DNA from 2 places in the Obesumbacterium proteus genome. Region 1 is predicted to be linked to the other one. Evidence: riboswitches for the same ligand, from Rfam matches in the RefSeq annotation. Region 1 holds a riboswitch; the other holds the start of a gene.
What was found. A riboswitch is a leader RNA that binds a small molecule or an ion and turns the genes downstream of it on or off. The one in region 1 is predicted to bind cobalamin.
Positions count from the first base shown of each region.

Region 1 (10,568 bases):
AATTCAGCAGATCGTGATTAATCAGCGAACCAGCAAAAATCACTACATCCGCCTGCGATAAAATTCGATGGCCTTTCAGCGTAATAAGCTCAGGATCGCCCGGCCCTGCACCGATAAAATAGACCTGTGCGCGATCGATAGACTCAGCCATGCGTTTGCTCCTTACGGCAGGAAATCAGATAGGTAGGATTATTGGGTTTGAAATAGTGGCCGCTGCCTAGCGCGGTAAGGCGAGAGATCTGAATCAGGCTACTTTCCAATTCAACCACCGCACGGTTTTGCAGTTGATTGAATGCCTGCTGGTAGTTTTCCAGCAGAATGAAATTCATCACCAAACTGCCGCCTTCGTTAAGTAAAGCCAGCGCCCAATCAATGATGTCGGGGAGATTGCCACCGCTACCGCCGATAAATACCGCATCGGCGCGCACGTCTAACGCCAGCGGCGCATCCGCCGCCACAATATCAATATTCTGGCAGTCAAAATGACGGCAGTTTTCTTCAATGAGCGCCAGTGCCGCAGGATTGCGTTCGATGGCGGTGATAGAGAGTTCGGGATAGCGAAGAGCAGCTTCCAAAGAGACGCTTCCCGTGCCTGCGCCGACGTCGATCAGACGTTTGGCAGTTCGCAGATTGAGCCGCTCTAATGCCGCAAGACGCACCTCTTCTTTGGTCATCGGCACTTTATGGCCGCGTAGAAACAGATCATCTTTCATTGAGGATCGCCACCACGTTCATTGCGTAAGCCTGCTGTACCTGCTGAGGAGGCAAAATGTGAATGCGTTCATCGGGATAAGAGAGGTTTTCGCCAATCACCAAAGTTCGCTTTGCCCCACGACGCAGAATTTGCTGGGCGATTTGATATGGCCCCATGTGGTGGTCGGTCACCATCGCCACTTTTTCGTGCTGCAAAACAAAATCAAAATCAGGCTGCTTGCCGTGACAGCTGGTGATGTAGATATCGTTCATATCCACGGCGATGCGCGAGAACAGATACTGTATTGAGCTAATGCCCGACACGATATTGAGTTTTTCCGGCGCAAGATCCTGTATCAAGCGTTTGCCGATGCCGTACAGCATCGGTTCACCCGAAGCGAGAACCACAATGTTGCGGTCAGCGTTATTCTGTAGCCACAACGCCATCTGGGTCAGATCGCTGCCGATGGCCAGTTTTTCACCATGAAATTCGTGATAGGCACTTAAATGACGTGACCAGCCAACCAGAACGTCAGCCTGTGAAATCAATCTTTTTGCCAGCGGCGTGATGTAATCCTGATGCCCCGGCCCCATGCCAACGACGTGAATCATGAAGACTCCTTTTCGCAGAGAATTTCTTGGGAAATTTCGGTACGTAAATCGGCAACAATGTCGTTAACTGGGCGACTACTGCCAAGCACAATATTGTCGAATGAAAACAGCACCGCATCGCATTGCAGCGGCTGCACCGCAAAGCGCAACATTTGATTGATACGCGCACAGATTGCCTGCGCGATATCGTTATAGACGGCCTGCCAGCCTTGTTGCTCTATCAGCTCCATCGCCGCTTCTGTGGTGCTGCATTCGAACACCGCTTGCAGTAATTCACGCGGAGCACCCATCAGTGCGAGCCGCGTGACCAGCGTTTCCATGCGCCCATCGGCAATATGGCTATGGGTATGAAAAATACCGGCAGCCACTTTGATAAGCTTGCCTAGATGCCCCACCAGCACTACGCGGTGAAAGCCAAGCCGCTGAGCTTCTTGCAGCATATAGCCAACAAAATTACTCATGGTGACCACGCGGTCACCGTTTAACTGCATCTGTTCTTGTACAAAGCGTTCGCCGTGATTGCCCGGAACGAGGATCACGCTGGTCATCCCCTGAGCGCGCTTCATCTCAAGCTCTAAGGCCAGCGAACGTTTCCAGCTCTCTTCAGACATGGGGGTCACAATGCCGGTGGTGCCGATAATCGAGATCCCACCTAAAATGCCCAGTCGTCCGTTGTAGGTTTTTTGCGCCCGCTCTTCGCCCTCAGGTGCAAAAATCACAATCTCGGCGCCGCGTTCAGGCCCAATAACTTCACGCACCGCTTCTTCAATCGTGTGTAGCGGCGTGCGGTTGATGGCTGAGCTTCCCACCGGTAAACCAATGCCTTTACGCGTTACTGTGCCAACGCCTTCACCGCCAACAATGCTAATACTGCCGCTGTCGTTGAGCGTCAGCTGAGCAAAAATCAGCATGCCATGCGTGGCATCCACGTCGTCACCGCCATCTTTACGAATAGCAGCGCTGGCCTGTTGACCACAAATCAAAGGCTGTTCAACGTTCAGCCGCAGCGTAACGCCCGAGGGGGTAACAATTGAAACCTGATTGATTACCTGCTGGCGCAGCACCATCAACGCAGCGACTTTCGCCGCCGCGGTGGCACAAGAGCCAGTGGTGTAGCCCTTGCGATAGCTTTTGCCGTTATGCCATAACGTATCCAGCCCGGTATCACTCATTGCGCATCTCGCATGTGGTACAAAATGGCGTTAACAATAGCCGCGGCAATATTGCTGCCGCCCTTGCGTCCTAAGGCTGCAATACCGGGTAAATCGCTTTCTGCCAGCGCCTGTTTAGATTCCGCAGCGCCCACAAAACCAACCGGAACACCGATAACCGCGGCGGGCGTCATCACGCCTTGTTGATGCAGTTCTAATAAGCGAAATAGCGCGGTCGGCGCATTGCCAAACACAAACAGCTTTTCCCCCTGATCCTGTGCAGCAAGATCCACCGCCGCCATCGAACGGGTTATGCCCTGAGACTTGGCAATAGCAACCGCACGCGGATCCGAGATATAGCACTGCCATTGGCATCCTAGCTGTTCGAGCTGGGTTTTATTGATGCCGGAAAGCGCCATGGTGGTGTCGGTGTAAATCGTACAGCCACGGCGCAGAGCCTGTGTAATACGGGATAAAACATCTGGCGAGAAATGCAGGATATCCAGCCATTCAAAGTCAGCGCTGGTATGAATTGCGCGTTTAATGATTTTTTCTTGCAGCTCATCGGCAAAACGGTAGTCAGGGCGCTCGTCGGCGATGATCTGAGAAATGATCTCAAAACTGTGCTGCTCAATGTTCTGGGGATTCTTGTTGTAGTTCATTGTTCATCCTGTGTGGTTGATCCAGCGTGACTTTCGTACCTCTATCTTTAAATGCAATACCCCCTCCCAGCCTCCCCCTTCTCAGGGGGAGGGGCATAACGGCACCCTCATCGACTTCCCTGGGTCTCCTTTACAAAGGCAACTCCGGTCGGCTTGCCGTTATCTCCTTGGCAAAGGAGACTCCGAGCGGCTCCCACCCCTCCCAAGGGGAGGGGTGGGGTCAAATGGGTCAGGTCAAAACACCACGGCCCATCTGGCGAATGCAAAAAGTGCCAACGCCAGCGCGGAAGCCGTCATCATGAGTCGAATACTGAGGCGAATATCTTGAATGCTAATCTCGCGCTCTTGGTCGCCGATCCACGGTTTCTCCACCCATTCACCGAAGTATTTATTCGGCCCACCGAGGCGAACACCGAGCGCGCCAGCCACGGTGGCTTCAGACCACGCGCAGTTGGGGCTTTTATGCAGATAGCGATCGCGCCAGCCAATTTTGAGTGCCTGTTTGCTGTTCAGACACAGCATGCGAGCGGCAACGCTCAGCAGCAGCCAGCTCAAACGCGCTGGAATGAGATTGGCAAGATCGTCCATTCGCGCCGAAACGCAGCCGATAGCGCGGTATTTTTCCGTCCGATAGCCAACCATGGAATCGAGGGTATTTACCGCTTTGTAGGCCACCATCAGCGGCACGCCGCCGATGAAAAGAAAGAAAAGCGGCGCAATCACGCCATCCACGCTGTTTTCCGCCACGGTTTCAACCACCGCTCGGGTAATCTGCGGGCGATCGAGCTCAGACGTATCGCGCCCAACAATGTATGAAAGCTGACGGCGACACTCTTCAAGCGATCCATTTTGCAGAGCGACGTATACCCCCATCGCCGCATCACTCAGGCAGCGTCCCGCCAGCAGCGTGTAAATAATCCATACCTGCGCCAGCCAGTTGAGCCATGGGTTTAGCTGCGACAAAAGCTCAAGCAGTGCATAGGTCGCTCCCCAGCACACGCCGACCACAATCAGCCATAAAAACGCCCCGCCGACGTACAGTGCACCTTCGGTGCGGCAAAGCGTGCGGATACCTTTCTGAACCCAAGTGATAAAATTACCGATCCAGCGCACCGGATGCGGCCACGTTGGCGGATCGCCCAAACGCAGATCCAAGAGATAGGCCACCAGACAAGCAGAGAAACTGATCACAACGCTCGCCCTCTTTTTAACCAGTGGCTCAGCATTTCTGGGTGCTGGTAAAAATGAAGATGGAGATAGCTGGCGAGGGTATTTCCCATTTGATATCCACCCTGCCAACGCTGCTGCGTCACGCCGTCGCGCTGTTTTTCGAACTGGAAAACAGGCGGGAAATCGGTATGAAAATCTGAATAGTGGAACTCATGACCACGGAGGGTTTCCCCTTTTGCTGCCAGTAAGGTGTCCTGCATCGCCGTGGCTTGGCAGTAACCAAAACGCTTTAAACGCCCTTCCATGCGGCTTTCTCCGGGGAAAATACCGGTCATCGCGTGCGTGTTTCCAGACTGATCTTTTAACGTCGTGCCCAAATACATCAGGCCGCCGCACTCGGCATAAATAGCTACGCCGCGCTGATGCGCATCACGCAGCGATTGACGCATGCTGCTGTTTTTCGCCAGCGTTTCTCCGTGTAACTCGGGATAACCGCCGCCGATATAGACCATCTGACATGCAGGCAGCGCCGCATCGCGTAATGGGCTGAAGCGCACGATGTTGATACCGAGCTGTTCAAGCAGCTGTAAATTATCGGGATAGTAAAAGTGGAAAGCTTCGTCATCGGCGAGCGCAAGGGTTAGGCCTCGACCAGACTCTGGCGCTGGTAACGCTGGCGCACAGGCATTCGGCGCGGGTTTTACATCGCTCAACGCCAACAAACGATCGAGATCGATATGCTGTTCAAGGCTATCCGCCAAGGTGTCCCATAACGCATCCATACCCTGTTGTTCATGAGCGGTAATCAAACCGAGATGGCGTTCAGGCAAACTCACGCTGGGTAGAGTTGGCATTCGCCCGAGTACGGGAATTTTGGTGTAGGTTTCAATGGCTTGTTTCAGCAGTTGGTAGTGGGTTTCGCTATTGACGCGATTTACAATGACGCCCGCGATACGCACCGCCGGATCAAAATGACAAAATCCCATCACGGTGGCTGCCGCTGAAGTTGAAACGGCTTTACCGTCGATCACCAAAATAACCGGACAGCCAATCTGCTTGGCCATACCGGCGCTGCTGCAATAGTTGGGGTCAGTACCATAGCCGTCGTATAGCCCCATCACGCCTTCAATCACGGCCACATCGGCGGCTTGAGCATGTTGGTTATAGAGCCAATTTAAGGTGGGCTGGGGCAGCATGAAAGCATCGAGATTACGCGACGCAACGCCAGAAACGGCGCTGTGCCAGCCGGTATCGATATAGTCGGGGCCTACTTTGTAGGGTTGTACTCGTAAACCGCGTCGCGTTAACGCTCGGAGCAGCCCAAGTGTTAGCGTCGTTTTACCGCATCCGCTACCGGTTCCACCAATAAGAAATGCCTTCATTCATCCGCCTGCCAAACAAAAAAGCCCGTCCTTTTGGGCGAGCTTTACGTTGTCATAGCAGATCGATGCACGGCAACAAAAGCGCTGCATGCAGGGAAAGAATGACAACTCACTTCCCACCGAAGGAGCTGAAATAGATATTGATATCCCAATATTGGGTTTTTACAGGCTGGTCTTCTGGCTTAGCGTCATCCTTACCCACACCTTCCCGATATTCATCAGTGGCGTCTTGTGGGCTCGTCGGCATCACAGCAGCGGGGGCTGCGGAGGAATTGTATTTTCACAATACGCACCTCCTTCCTGACGCCCTTACGGCGCGTCAAAAACCTGTATTTATACTTTTCTATAAATGATCTGGGGACTAACTTAAAGCATTCGTCACAGATATACCCATTGTGAGATCAACAAAAGCCTAGAATGGAGTGTGAATGAGTTAACATATCTCAACTTTTTAGGGACCAGCGAGAATACCTATGGCCATCAGCAGTCAGCACGGCGGCAACGTGCTAGAAACCGCGCTTACTTTGGGCGTTTCTCCGCACGATATCATCGATTTCAGCGCTAACATCAATCCACTCGGCATGCCCGAGTCGCTCAAACACGCCATCATTGAGCAAATATCGGTGGCTGAAAAATACCCCGACGTGGAATATCGAAAACTGCACGCGGCGCTGGCTCAGCACCATGCTTGCCCAGAGCCATGGGTGATGGCAGGCAATGGCGAAACCGAGCTGATCTTTGCTTTAATTAATCAACTGAAACCCACTAAAGCGCTGCTATTAACGCCCGGTTTTGCCGAGTATCGCCGTGCGCTAACGCGGATAAACTGCGACATCGTTGATTATGCTTTGCATGAAGACGACGGATTTCAGCCTGATGCCCGTATTCTTGATGCGCTGACGCCCGATCTCGATTGCCTGTTTTTATGCACGCCCAATAATCCCACCGGATTGCTGCCGGATAAAAATCTGCTTTTAGCTATCGCTGACCGCTGCCGCGCGTTGAATATTGCCTTGATTCTCGATGAAGCCTTTTTGGATTTCGTTCCTACCGAAACCGGTTTTATTCCTTTATTAGCACAGTATCCTCAGCTGTATGTGCTGCGTTCATTAACCAAATTTTTCGCTATTCCGGGATTACGGTTGGGCTATTTGGTTAGCGCAAATGCAACGTTAGTGACGCAAATGAAGCAGCAACGAGAGCCCTGGACCATCAATGCGTTTGCCGCGCTGGCAGGCGAAATTATCTTGCAGGATACTCATTACATTGAAGCAACCCATCGCTGGCTGGCACAGGAGCAACCTCGCGTATTTTCCGCGTTAGCAGCATTGCCACAGTTAAAAGTATGGCGTCCTGTCGCTAACTACATCTTTATACGTTGTACCGACAGCCAGCTCGCATTGCAGCAGGCACTATTGAAACACCACATTTTGATCCGACACTGCGCCAACTATCCGGGGTTAAACGCCGATTATTATCGCGTGGCGATTAAAAGCCCGCAGGACAACGATCGTCTGATCGCCGCCCTAACACAGATTCTGCATCATGGCTGAAGCTCGCTGTCCCGCTTCGTGCGGTGAGTTAATTCAAGGCTGGATCCAAGGCGGCGAAAAGCTCGTCTCCTGCCCGGTCAATTGGTTCAGCACAGTGGAAGTGAGCGATGGAACGCCGTTGCCCAGCGAACGCGCGCGCATGCGCTTAGTATTGCGCGCGGTATTGCAGCACTTGTCGCTGCCCTCCTCGCTTGACGCTGGGTTACGCATTGAGTTTGAATCATCGATTCCCGTAGCCAAAGGGATGGCCAGCAGCACGGCAGACATCGCCGCCTGTGCGATAGCGACCGCTCGTCACTTTGGTATGTAGCTGACTGAAAAAGAATTAGCGTCGCTGTGCGTTGGCATTGAGCCGACCGACAGCACGATTTTTCAAGCACCGACGCTGTTCGATCATCAACAGGCACTGACGCAAACGCCGTTGCACGAGCGATGCCCAGAATGGGACATGCTGTTGTTGGAAAGCCCTGATTGTTTGCGTACCGAAGACTACCATCGTCGCCCGCGCCAAGCGCTGTTGCAGGAATATGCGCCGCAGCTGAAACAGGCGCATCAGTTACTGGCTGAAGGAATGCGGGAAAACAACCGCCAGAAAGTTGGCGCAGCCACCACGCTAAGCGCCCAAGCCAGCCAGGCTTTGCTGCCCAAACCGGCGTTTAATGACATTGTAGAAATTGTTGAGCAGCACGATTTATTCGGTTTGAACGTCGCGCACAGCGGCAGCGTGGTGGGTTTATTGCTCGATACGCACCTTCATGACCCAGAAAAAATAATTCACGCGATGCGCGTAAACAATATTCTTGTTTTTTATCCACACGTTAGGCTGCTACGTACTACCTTAGGGGGTGTGCGATGATCGGCATAGCTGCCAAAAGCGTACACATTCACGTACATGACCAGCAACAATTGTCATACATATAAAACTCTAATTTTGTGAGGATGATCTATACTGACTCGGTACTAAACAGTTACTAGACGGCAATTTGTGAATCTATCAAGACCTTTAGGAGATGATAAAGATGAGCACACCAAAACTGGAAAAAAGCAAAGTCGGTGACGCAAAAAAACGTCAGTTCACTCCTCTAGCCACCCCAAGTGATTTGGGCGCTGAGGCCACCAAAGACATTAGCGGTGCAATGAACGCCATCCTTGCTGATATCTATGCGCTTTATTTAAAAACTAAAAACTTCCACTGGCACATGAGCGGTCCGCACTTCCGTGACTATCATCTGCTGTTGGACGAACAAGGCGCAGAGCTATTCGCAATGACCGATGAAATTGCTGAACGTGTGCGTAAAGTCGGTGGCATGACCCTGCACTCTATCGGTCAAATCTCTAAAATGCAGCGCATTAAAGATAACAACGCCGAGTACGTTGAGCCGCTGGATATGCTGGCTGAACTGTGTGAAGACAACAAGCTGCTGGCCGCAGAACTGCGTGCAGCGCATGTGGTATGTAGCGAACATAATGATGTTTCAACCACCAGCCTGATTGAAAACTGGGTAGATCAAACCGAACGCCGCGTGTGGTTCCTGTTTGAAGCTTGCCGCCAATCACAAACTTCTGGTCACTAGTTTTTCCTTTTGATAAACGCGAAAGCAGACCTTTGGGTCTGCTTTTTTATTTTCAGCACCTCTAATTCCGCTATAGTTACTGCTTACCCCTACTCATTACCATCATCTGTAGACCAGAGACTTGTTATGCACGGCGTCCCAGCCCAATTTATTGATGATAGAGATCGCGCCCAGTTTAAACACTTCACCCACTTGCCCGGCGTTGAGGTGTATCGCGCACATATTGAACATCATGAATTTGAGCCGCATACGCATGAGGCCTATGGTATTGGCGCGATTGAATATGGTGCCGAGCGTTTTCGCTATCGCGGTGTAAATCACGTTGCGCCTGCGGACTCGTTGGTATTGATGAACCCAGACGAACTGCATACCGGCCAATCGGGTACCGAAGGTGGCTGGCGCTATCGCATGATTTATCTCACGCCCGAAATTTTGGCTGAGGTGAGCGGCGAATCTGGCTGGTGGTTTAACGACGCGGTAAATCATCATCCTCAGTTTGCCCGAACTACCACTTCGCTGATAAACGCCCTGTGGCAAAACGATGAACCCCTCGCGCAATCCAGCTTGCTGAGCGAACTGCTGGCATTAACGCGCCATTGGGCAAAAGCACCACAGACACTTAAACTTGATGCTCCACAGCGCTTTACGCTGGTCAAAGAGTATCTCCGCGCCCATTTAGATCAGCGCATGACGTTGCCCGAATTAGCGCAGTTGGTCGATCTCAGCCCCTATCATTTTTTGCGCCAGTTTAAAGCGCAGTACCATGTCACTCCGCAGCAAATGCTGATGGCTTATCGGCTGTATGAAGCTAAGAGTCTGTTGACCCGAGGCTTACCGCCCGCTCAGGTCGCCGCCGCCGTTGGTCTTACCGATCAAGCCCATCTTACCCGTGCTTTTAACCGCTTTTACGGCGTCACCCCCGCCCGCTATCAAAAGCAGGTACGTTAATTTTTCAGCTGTTTTTACCTAAACAGCAATCTGCTACAAGACGCTTTCCCCTTCACCTTCTAGACTTGCTGCATAATCCCTTTGAAGAGTTAAGAAAGATGTTAATAGGCGTGCTGTACGCGCTGACCGCAGGGTTGATGTGGGGGCTGATTTTCGTTGGGCCGCTCATCGTGCCGGAATACCCTGCCAGTTTGCAATCCGTCGGTCGCTATCTGGCCTTTGGCCTGATTGCGCTGCCGCTGGCGTGGCACGATCGCCACCGCCTACGTCAGCTGGTACGCAGCGATTGGATTGAAGCTCTGAAGCTCACCATCGTGGGAAATTTCATCTATTACCTATGCTTAGCCAGCGCGATCCAACGCACAGGCGCACCGGTCAGCACCATGATTATTGGCACCTTACCGGTGGTGATTTCCGTAAGCGCGAACCTGAAATATAGCCATCGGGATGGAAAATTATCGTGGCGCCATCTGGCCCCCTCGCTGCTGTTAATTGCTATAGGGTTGGGATGCGTCAACGTGGCGGAGCTACAGAGCGCGCATGCTCCCGCTGATATGTTCCGTTACGTCACCGGTTTGATCTTGGCCTTCATCGGCGTGGTGTGCTGGACGTGGTATCCGATGCGCAACGCAAGCTGGCTACGCACGCATCCCGATAAAAGCCCGACTACATGGGCCACCGCACAAGGATTAGTAACGCTACCGCTAGCGGTAGTGGGATATTTGCTGGTTTGGGGGCACTCCGCCATCACTGCCGATGCTTTTCCTATGCCGTTTGGCCCACGTCCGGCGGTATTTATTGGCCTCATGCTCACCATCGGTTT
Region 1 is NZ_CP014608.1:4,435,384-4,445,951, forward strand. Features, by position in the region: gene DSM2777_RS20795 (cobalt-precorrin-4 methyltransferase) at 1-151, opposite strand, end outside; gene DSM2777_RS20800 (decarboxylating cobalt-precorrin-6B (C(15))-methyltransferase) at 144-713, opposite strand; gene DSM2777_RS20805 (cobalt-precorrin-7 (C(5))-methyltransferase) at 703-1,305, opposite strand; gene cbiD (cobalt-precorrin-5B (C(1))-methyltransferase CbiD) at 1,302-2,477, opposite strand; gene DSM2777_RS20815 (cobalt-precorrin-8 methylmutase) at 2,474-3,118, opposite strand; gene cbiB (adenosylcobinamide-phosphate synthase CbiB) at 3,353-4,306, opposite strand; gene DSM2777_RS20825 (cobyrinate a,c-diamide synthase) at 4,306-5,670, opposite strand; cobalamin riboswitch at 5,821-6,016, opposite strand; gene cobD (threonine-phosphate decarboxylase CobD) at 6,144-7,223, shown strand; partial or broken gene DSM2777_RS25205 (GHMP family kinase ATP-binding protein) at 7,216-8,079, shown strand; gene DSM2777_RS20840 (Dps family protein) at 8,243-8,797, shown strand; gene DSM2777_RS20845 (AraC family transcriptional regulator) at 8,924-9,745, shown strand; gene DSM2777_RS20850 (DMT family transporter) at 9,844-10,568, shown strand, end outside.

Region 2 (10,568 bases), 1.3 Mb from region 1:
ACCGGGAGCGCGCTCGATTTGATGCACGGCTTCTGCCGCGGCAATGAGTAATTTGGAAGGCATACAGCCAACGCGGGCACAGGTTGTGCCAAATGGACCGCCTTCGATCATAACAACGCTTGGCGTAGAGAGTTTTGCTGCGCGATAGGCACCTAAACCTGCTGTACCGCCGCCGATAACGGCCACGTCAACATTGAGTTCTTTCATGAAGCTATCTCCTGAAATCGGAAAAAAAGGCGGGACGAACCCGCCAAAATGTTGGCTTACTTTTTTATAATAACGACTACTTGCAGGTGATTATGCCTGTTGCAGGTAAACTTCTAAGTCATCGCTGCCACCGATATGTTGTCCACCGATGTAAACCTGTGGAACCGTCGCTCGGCCAGTTACAGCGCGCAGGCTCACGGTGGTTGCGTCTTTACCCAGCACGATTTCTTCATATTGGATACCGCGGTCTTGCAGCATTTGTTTAGCTTTCGCGCAGTATGGGCAACCCGGTTTAGTAAACAGGGAAACCGAAGCCTGCACTTTGAAATCAGGTGCTAAATATTTCAGCATGGTATCTGCATCAGATACTTCAAACGGGTCGCCTGGCTTGTTAGGTTCAACAAACATTTTTTCAACCACGCCGTTACGAACCAGCATGGAATAGCGCCATGAGCGTGGGCCAAAGCCAAGATCGGCTTTTTCGACCAGCATGTTCATGCCTTTGGTAAATTCACCGTTGCCGTCTGGAACGAAAGTGATGTGCTCTGCTTTCTGGTCCGCTTTCCACGCATTCATTACGAAGGTGTCGTTCACGGAAACGCACAGAATGCTGTCGACGCCTTTTTCATGGAACACGGGAGCTAGCTCGTTATAACGTGGCAGATGGCTTGATGAACAGGTTGGGGTGAATGCGCCCGGCAGAGAAAACACGATAACGGTTTTGTCTTTGAACAGGTCATCGGTAGTCACGTCAATCCACTGGTCGCCCTGACGGGTGTGGAAAGTTACCTGTGGAATTTTCTTACCTTCTTGGCTAGTAAACATGGATTAACCCTTTAATTATTAGATTAAAAATCACTGGTGTTGGCGTGTCGCCGTTCGTTGATGGACATTATTCACACTTAGGCTTGATAGTTCTAATCGTTCATTGCTATCTTATTTATCGCCATGAGCTATCATGGCTCGGAGGATAAATATGAATATTCGAGATTTAGAATACCTAGTGGCGCTGTCTGAACATCGCCATTTTCGTCGCGCCGCCGACTCATGCCACGTCAGCCAACCTACGCTGAGTGGGCAAATCCGTAAGCTGGAAGATGAGTTGGGTGTGATGCTTCTGGAGCGTACCAGCCGTAAGGTGCTGTTTACCCAAGCCGGACTACTACTTGTCGATCAGGCACGGACAGTTCTGCGTGAGGTTAAGGTACTTAAAGAGATGGCCAGCCAGCAGGGTGAGGCGATGTCCGGCCCACTGCACATCGGCTTGATCCCAACGGTTGCGCCTTATTTACTGCCACAGATTATTCCAACGCTGCACAAAACTTTCCCTAAGCTGGAAATGTATTTGCATGAAGCACAGACCCACCAATTGCTTGCACAGCTTGATAGCGGCAAATTGGATTGCGCGATTCTGGCATTGGTCAAAGAAACCGAAGCATTTATTGAAGTGCCATTGTTTGATGAGCCTATGAAGCTGGCGGTGTATAGCGGCCATCCTCTGGCAGACAAAGATAAAATCGCGATGTCTGAGCTGGCCGGTGAGAATTTGTTAATGCTGGAAGACGGGCATTGTCTGCGCGATCAGGCGATGGGATTCTGTTTCCAAGCAGGGGCAGATGAAGATACGCATTTCCGCGCAACCAGCTTAGAAACGCTGCGCAACATGGTCGCTGCGGGAAGCGGTATTACTTTGTTGCCAGCATTAGCGGTTCCACCGGAGCGTGAACGCGATGGCATTTGCTATCTGCAATGCTATAAGCCTGAACCAAAGCGAACTATCGCCTTAGTTTATCGTCCAGGTTCTCCGCTGCGTGCGCGCTATGAACAGCTCGCGGAAGCAATCCGCGAGCATATGCAGGGCGTCATGGCGCAACAGTGTGACACTTTAAAACAGGCGGTTTAGCCCGTTTAACGCAGCCACACGATAGGCCTCGGCCATGGTTGGATAGTTGAAGGTGGTATTAACGAAATACTCGATGGTATTACCTTCTCCTTTCTGTTCCATGATCGCTTGGCCGATATGAATGATCTCCGCCGCACGTTCGCCAAAGCAGTGGATCCCTAGGATCTGCTTGGTTTCTCGATGGAATAAGATCTTCAAACTTCCCACGCTCATGCCTGCGATTTGTGCGCGTGCCAGATGTTTAAACTGTGCACGGCCCACCTCATACGGCACTTTCATTGCTGTCAGTTCCTGCTCTGTTTTACCTACGGAGCTGATTTCAGGAATGGTGTAAATGCCGGTAGGAATATCTTCGACCAGATGTACGTTAGCTTCGCCTTGCATAATGGCCTGAGCAGCAATACGTCCTTGATCGTAAGCCGCAGAGGCTAAGCTTGGATAGCCAATGACGTCACCCACGGCGTAGATATGTGAAATGGCCGTTTGGTACATGCTGTTGACCTTCAAAAGGCCACGGCCATCGGCTTCAAGCCCGACATTTTCCAGTTTCAGCGCATCGGTATTTCCTGTACGGCCATTGGCATACAGCAGGCAATCGGCTTTCACTTTTTTGCCGGATTTAAGATGCATGATGACGCCATCTTCAACGCCTTCAATCTGCTCGAACTCTTCGTTGTGGCGGATAACAACGCCGTTATTCCAGAAGTGGTAAGAGAGCGCATCTGACATTTCTTGATCGAGAAATGCGAGCAGGCGATCGCGGGTATTCACTAAGTCCACTTTCACGCTTAATCCACGGAAGATCGACGCATATTCGCAGCCGATAACGCCAGCACCATAAATGATGATGTGCTGCGGTTCGTGGTTAAGTTGCAGAATGGAGTCGCTGTCGTAAATGCGTGGATGCTTGAAATCGACGCCAGACGGATGATACGGACGTGAACCACAGGCGATAATGATGTTATCGGCGGTTAAGGTATCGCGCGTGCCGTCTGGGTAGCTAACGCTGAGGGTGTTAGCATCAATAAACTCGGCGTCACCGGAAAATAATTGGCAATGGTTACGCTCGTAGAATCCCTGACGCATGCGAGTTTGCTGATTAATAACGTTATCGGCATGGCGCAAAATATCAGGGAATGTCGATTTAAGAATTCGGGAGTTGTCGCTGTAGAGAGGATTTTGGTTAAATTCGATTATGCGGCTAACGGCGTGGCGAAGTGCTTTCGAAGGGATGGTGCCCCAATGGGTACATCCGCCACCAACGCTAAAATGCCGTTCTATAACGGCAACCCGCGCGCCCTGTTTTACCAGACCCATGGCGGCGCCTTCACCACCGGGACCTGAGCCAATCACTATGGCATCAAAAGAATAGTGCTGTTGCATGTAGGGTAGGCCTTTCTTATACAAAAATACAACGTTACCTTAACATAATAACCGTGCATCCCCAATCATCCCTACGCTTTTCGTGGCAATTCGCACCTTGTTTTTGTCATCCTAGCTATACATGTCACAGGTCATAGAAGCGTGGTTGGGGTAAAGTTTGATATAGTGGCGCTGAACTACCGCGCCAGAATCAAAAAAAGCCGACGGTGGAATAAAGAAACTTACATTTAACCGGATATTAATATGGGCGTCAGAGCGCAACAAAAAGAACGAACTCGTCGTTCACTGATCGAGGCAGCGTTCAATCAGCTAAGCGCTGAACGGAGCTTTGCGAGTTTGAGCCTGCGTGAAGTATCCCGTGAAGCTGGTATTGCCCCAACCTCCTTCTATCGCCATTTTCGTGACGTGGATGAGTTAGGGTTAACGATGGTGGATGAAAGTGGGCTGATGCTGCGTCAGTTAATGCGTCAGGCTCGTCAACGTATTGCCAAAGGTGGCAGCGTCATCCGCACATCTGTAGCAACTTTTATGGAATTTATCGGCAATAATCCGAATGCTTTTCGCCTGCTTTTACGGGAACGTTCCGGTACTTCTGCTGCGTTCCGTGCCGCAGTGCAGCGTGAGGTTCAGCACTTTATTGCGGAACTTGCCGATTATCTTGAAATCGAAAATCACATGCCGCGCAGTTTTACCGAAGCGCAGGCCGAGGCAATGGTCACTATCGTATTTAGCGCGGGCGCCGAAGCGTTAGATATTGATATGGAACACCGTCGTTTGTTGGAAGAACGTCTGGTTTTGCAGTTGCGGATGATTTCCAAGGGCGCTTATTATTGGTACCGTCGTGAGCAGGAGAAGGCACACATTGCGCATATGCATGAAAATGCAGAGCAGCAGGCTCAGGAATAAATTTAAAGCATAGGGTTGGTCATGATTAAAAGTCGTTTGGATGTGGGAACATTGGTTCTGTCATTGGTTGCGGGGCTTTCTATCAGCGGATCTTTTGCCGCACTGTTTAGCTCAGCCGTATCATTTTCGGTATTTCCCCTGCTGGCACTGATTTTATCAGTGTATTGCCTGCATCAGCGTTATCTGAACTGCTCTATGCCTGAAGGTATGCCGGTGCTTTCCTCTTCGTGTTTTCTGCTTGGTTTGCTGATGTATAGCGCCATTGTTCGCGTGGAGTACCCAGAAATCGGTTCGAACTTTATGCCAACTCTTCTGTGTATTGTGTTGGTTTTCTGGATTGCCTACCGCATCAAGGCGTTTAAGAAGAACGCCGAGGCTGATAGCGGAAAAGACTTCCACGATCCTGAGTGATTGAGCCGAACTGATATTCGATGCAAATAGAAAAGGCAGCCAATGGCTGCCTTTTTGCGTTTCAATCTGAATCGTTTTTAATCACGTTTTTCCAGCAACACGCCGCATTCCATATGATGGGTATACGGGAACTGGTCGAACAGCGCCAAACGTGTGACCCGATGAGTTTCGTTCAGCGTTTCTAGGTTTGCGCTGAGCGTTTCAGGGTTACATGAGATATAGAGGATCCGCGGATACGCTTGCACCATGCGCAATGTGTCGTCATCTAAGCCGCTACGCGGTGGATCGACGAAAATAGTTTCGCACTGATAGCCTTTGAGATCGATACCTTCCAAACGTTTGAACTCGCGCACGCCGTTCATCGCCTGAGTAAAATCTTCTGCCGCCATGCGAATGATTTGCACATTCTCGATGTGGTTGGCTGCAATATTAAACTGCGCAGCAGCAACGGAAGGTTTAGCAATTTCTGTCGCGAGTACGCGGTTAAAGTTACGCGCAAGCGCCAAGGAGAAGTTACCGTTGCCACAGTACAACTCTAGCAGATCGCCTTTGGAATCCTGTGTAACGTCAAGCGCCCACTCAAGCATCTTAATGTTTACGGCCGCGTTAGGCTGGGTAAAGCTGTTTTCAACCTGGCGATAGATCATGTCACGCCCAGCAACAGGTAGGCATTCATCAACATAGTCTTGATCGAAACAGATTTTGGTTTTGGTTGCTCGGCCAATAAGCTGCAGGTCAAAACCTTGCGCACGTAGGCGATCGCGAAGTGCTTCAGCCTCAACTTTCCATTCATCATCCAGCTTGCGGTGATAAAGAAGGGAAACCACCACTTTATTGTTCATGGTCGACAGATAGTCAATTTGGAACAGTTTAAAGCGCAGAACGTGGTTGGGCTTTAGCTCATCCATCATCACGCTCATCAAACGGTTAATCAGCTCGCTCGCCGCAGGAAATTGATCGACGCGGATGCGTTTTTTGGTCTGCTGATCAAACATGATGTGGTAGAGATCGCCTTCATCATGCCAAACGCGGAATTCTGCGCGCATGCGATAGTGGCTGGCCGGCGAACGAAATGCCTCAATCTCCGGGGCCGCAAACGGGGTCATCATGTTGGCCAGTCGGGTAATTTTTTCCGTGAGTTGGGCATCATATTGATCGGTTGGCAGCGTGTTCGGCGTCATGGCATTTCTCGTTAGCATAATAATAGAGGGGCGATTGTAGGCGATGGAATGATGATGTCCAGCTCTGTGACTTATTCTACATCCAAATCATAGAAGTCTAGACTTCTGAACATGTTTTCACTTAGCATGGCGGCCCGGTCTCCAGTGGAGAGTGAAAAGGGAATCCGGTGTGAATCCGGAGCTGACGCGCAGCGGTATGGGGAAGTCACGGCGATATTTTGACACTGTCATTACAGATGGGAAGTCATCGCCCGGTGTGTATTCAACAATGAATGTTGATACACAAATCCTAAGCCCGAAGACCTGCCGGTACACGTCGCTTTACGTGGTTTTCGCGAATTAACGCCACGGCTCGCGGCATCCTGCCAATTAAGTTTGGATGCTCTTATATGACTATAAAAAAAATGCGCTGATGGCAGCTTTGTCTGTCACGGCTTTCTCTGGCTGGGCGCAAGATTCTAACGAAACACCTTCATCATCATCCGCAAATACTAACGATGATGTCATTGTCACCGCCTCTCGTTTTCCTCAGCCGGTTTCTACCGTGCTAGCACCTACTGATGTTGTTACCCGAGATGATATCGATCGTTGGCAGGCCAAAACGCTTAATGACGTCATGCGACGTTTACCCGGTGTCGATATCGCTCAAAATGGCGGCATGGGTCAGAGTGCATCGATGTATATCCGTGGGACCAGCGCAAGTCAAGTTCTCGTGCTGGTGGATGGCATTCCTATTGCTCGTCCTGGAATTTCGAATACGGCTGATTTCAATCAAATCCCAATTTCACTGGTTCAACGCGTTGAATATATTCGTGGCCCACGTTCTGCCGTGTATGGCTCGGGTGCGATGGGTGGGGTTATCAACGTGATCACGCAAACCGATAAGGAAGGCGCGCAGATAAATGCAGGCGTCGGCTCTAAAGGGTTCCAGCAGTACGATGGTAGCGTGCGTCAGAAAATCAGTGATAACACCAAAGTCACGTTGGCGGGTTCATATGAGAGCACAAAAGGATTTAACGTGCAGCCGGGCTCAACGTATGAACCGGATCATGATGATGATGGCTATCGCAACAAGACTTTCTGGGGTGGTATAGATCACCAGTTTAACAACGAGTTTTCTGGCTTTGCTCGTGGTTATGGGTATACCAACAACAGTGATTATGACCTCGGGAGTCCGCCGTCGAAACCTGCTTACAGCGCAAATGAAAGCGAAACCTATAATCATACATACGACATGGGCCTGCGCTATTTGTCTGGTGCTTATTCATCCCAATTAACGGGTAGCTATCAAAAAGTAAAAGCTTATAACTACAGCAGCGAGTATGGGCGTTATCACGATGGCACCACGCTGGATGATATGGATCAGCGCAATATTCAATGGGGTAATACCTATAGCCTAGAACATGGGCAGATTAGTGCTGGCGTGGATTGGCAACAGCAGCGCCTGACATCTTCTGATACCAGTCTGTCAGATACCTATAAACGTGATAACACCGGCTTATATTTAAGTGGCCAGCAAAAACTGGGTGATGTCACGTTAGAAGCCTCTGGCCGTGAAGATAAAGACGAACAGTTCGGTTGGCACGGTACTTGGCAAACGGCAGCGGGTTGGGAGTTTACGCCGGGCTATCGAGCCACGTTATCGTATGGCACCGGATTCTTGGCTCCTTCGCTAGGGCAGCAGTTTGGTTCAACGCGTTTCGGCATTGATTCCAATCCTAATTTAAAACCTGAAGAGTCGAAGCAGTGGGAAGCGGGTTTAGAAGGGCTGACTGGGCCACTTGATTGGCGTTTGTCTGCCTATCATTACAAAATTGAAAACCTGATTACCTATTATTCCGATCCTGTCACCTATGCGGGTAGCTATGACAACATCGATTCTGCCACGATTAAAGGCGTCGAGTGGACGGGCAGCGTTGATACGGGGATCTTCACGCATCAGGTCACCTTGCAGTATTTAGATCCGCGCAATGATAAAAATGATGAAGTACTAGCGCGTCGAGCCAAACGGCAGGCTAAATATCAGCTCGACTGGACTATGTTTAATGTCGATATGGATGTCTCGTATCAATATTATGGCCGTCGTTACGATAACAACACGTCTAAATACAATAATACGCAACAGGTATTGCCAAGCTACAGCACCGTCGATATTTCAGCCTCTTATCCCGTTACGTCTCATCTAACAGTTCGTGGTAGAATCGCCAACCTGTTAGATAAAGATTATGAAACGGCTTATGGCTACCAAACCGCAGGTAGAGAATATTATCTCTCCGGTAGCTACACCTTCTAATGATGTAGCGACTTCTAAACCCACTGCGCTGGTTTTTGACTCCGGCGTGGGTGGGTTATCTGTATATCAAGAGATCCGTGATTTGCTTCCGGATCTCCACTATATATATGCATTCGACAATCAGGGATTCCCTTATGGGGAAAAAGACGAAGCGTTTATTATCGACCGCGTTGTTAAAACCGTTGCCGAAGTGCAAAAGCGTCATCCTCTCTCTATTGTTATCATCGCTTGCAACACTGCAAGTACCATCACGCTCCCAGCATTACGCGAACGCTTCAATTGCCCTATCGTTGGGGTTGTACCCGCGATAAAACCAGCGGCAAAACTGACGCGCAACGGTATTGTTGGCTTGCTAGCGACGAGAGCAACGGTGCAACGTTCATATACTCACGACCTGATTGCCCGTTTTGCGAAAGACTGTAGCATCAAAATGCTGGGCTCGGCTGAGCTGGTGGAGCTGGCTGAGGCCAAGTTGCATGGCGAAGAGATTGATCATGCGGTGCTAAAGAAGATACTACGCCCGTGGCTATCAATGGCTGAACCGCCAGACACGGTGGTTCTGGGATGTACGCATTTCCCTTTACTGCGCGAAGAACTGGCGGCGGTATTACCCGCAGGGACTCGTTTAGTTGATTCGGGTGCCGCAATAGCCCGTCGCGTCGCTTGGTTGATTGCTAATCAGGAAAACGTGCTGAGCACGGAAAGTGATTTGGCCTATGCAACAGAAACAAATAGCGATACCGATGCGCTTTTACCTGTATTGCATCGCTTAGGCTTCTCAGAACTACGTGAATTGAGCATTTAATCCTCAAATATGTGGTTTTTGGTGAAAACTTGCGCGGTTGAAAAGTTTTTTTAAATTAGGGGTTGTCAGCCGTTCAGAAGTCCCTATAATGCGCCACCACTGACCGGGAACAACGACGCAAACGTCGCTCGGTGAGGAAGAGAAAAGCATCGCAGTAATGCGAATTTCTGAAAAGAAAAAAGCTTGACTCTTCAGGAGGAAGGCGTAATATGCACCTCCCGAGTTGCTGGAACGAATGTTCGCAATTCGCTGCTCTTTAACAATTTATCAGACAATCTGTGTGGGCACTCACAAGACAATATCTAACGTCCTCGGACGATAAAATATTAAAGTCTTGAAGAGTGACCAAGCAGTAATTCATTTAGTTGAATTATTACGAAAGTTAATTTTCGAGCATCGCTTAACTTGTTTAAGCAAATCAAGCTTTTAATTGAAGAGTTTGATCATGGCTCAGATTGAACGCTGGCGGCAGGCCTAACACATGCAAGTCGAGCGGTAGCACAAGAGAGCTTGCTCTCTGGGTGACGAGCGGCGGACGGGTGAGTAATGTCTGGGAAACTGCCTGATGGAGGGGGATAACTACTGGAAACGGTAGCTAATACCGCATGACGTCTTCGGACCAAAGTGGGGGACCTTCGGGCCTCACGCCATCAGATGTGCCCAGATGGGATTAGCTAGTAGGTGGGGTAACGGCTCACCTAGGCGACGATCTCTAGCTGGTCTGAGAGGATGACCAGCCACACTGGAACTGAGACACGGTCCAGACTCCTACGGGAGGCAGCAGTGGGGAATATTGCACAATGGGCGCAAGCCTGATGCAGCCATGCCGCGTGTATGAAGAAGGCCTTCGGGTTGTAAAGTACTTTCAGCGAGGAGGAAGGCATTGTGGTTAATAACCGCAGTGATTGACGTTACTCGCAGAAGAAGCACCGGCTAACTCCGTGCCAGCAGCCGCGGTAATACGGAGGGTGCAAGCGTTAATCGGAATTACTGGGCGTAAAGCGCACGCAGGCGGTTGATTAAGTCAGATGTGAAATCCCCGAGCTTAACTTGGGAACTGCATTTGAAACTGGTCAGCTAGAGTCTTGTAGAGGGGGGTAGAATTCCAGGTGTAGCGGTGAAATGCGTAGAGATCTGGAGGAATACCGGTGGCGAAGGCGGCCCCCTGGACAAAGACTGACGCTCAGGTGCGAAAGCGTGGGGAGCAAACAGGATTAGATACCCTGGTAGTTCACGCTGTAAACGATGTCGACTTGGAGGTTGTGCCCTTGAGGCGTGGCTTCCGGAGCTAACGCGTTAAGTCGACCGCCTGGGGAGTACGGCCGCAAGGTTAAAACTCAAATGAATTGACGGGGGCCCGCACAAGCGGTGGAGCATGTGGTTTAATTCGATGCAACGCGAAGAACCTTACCTACCCTTGACATCCAGAGAATTTAGCAGAGATGCTTTAGTGCCTTCGGGAACTCTGAGACAGGTGCT
Region 2 is NZ_CP014608.1:702,386-712,953, forward strand. Features, by position in the region: gene DSM2777_RS03455 (dihydrolipoyl dehydrogenase) at 1-207, opposite strand, end outside; gene DSM2777_RS03460 (glutathione peroxidase) at 298-1,032, opposite strand; gene oxyR (DNA-binding transcriptional regulator OxyR) at 1,184-2,110, shown strand; gene sthA (Si-specific NAD(P)(+) transhydrogenase) at 2,093-3,493, opposite strand; gene fabR (HTH-type transcriptional repressor FabR) at 3,737-4,399, shown strand; gene DSM2777_RS03480 (YijD family membrane protein) at 4,421-4,810, shown strand; gene trmA (tRNA (uridine(54)-C5)-methyltransferase TrmA) at 4,888-5,991, opposite strand; cobalamin riboswitch at 6,110-6,316, shown strand; gene btuB (TonB-dependent vitamin B12 receptor BtuB) at 6,371-8,284, shown strand; gene murI (glutamate racemase) at 8,229-9,089, shown strand; rRNA gene DSM2777_RS03500 (16S ribosomal RNA) at 9,517-10,568, shown strand, end outside.
Region 2: linked by a shared signal. The riboswitch ahead of btuB (TonB-dependent vitamin B12 receptor BtuB) and the one ahead of DSM2777_RS20825 (cobyrinate a,c-diamide synthase) in region 1 are both predicted to bind cobalamin.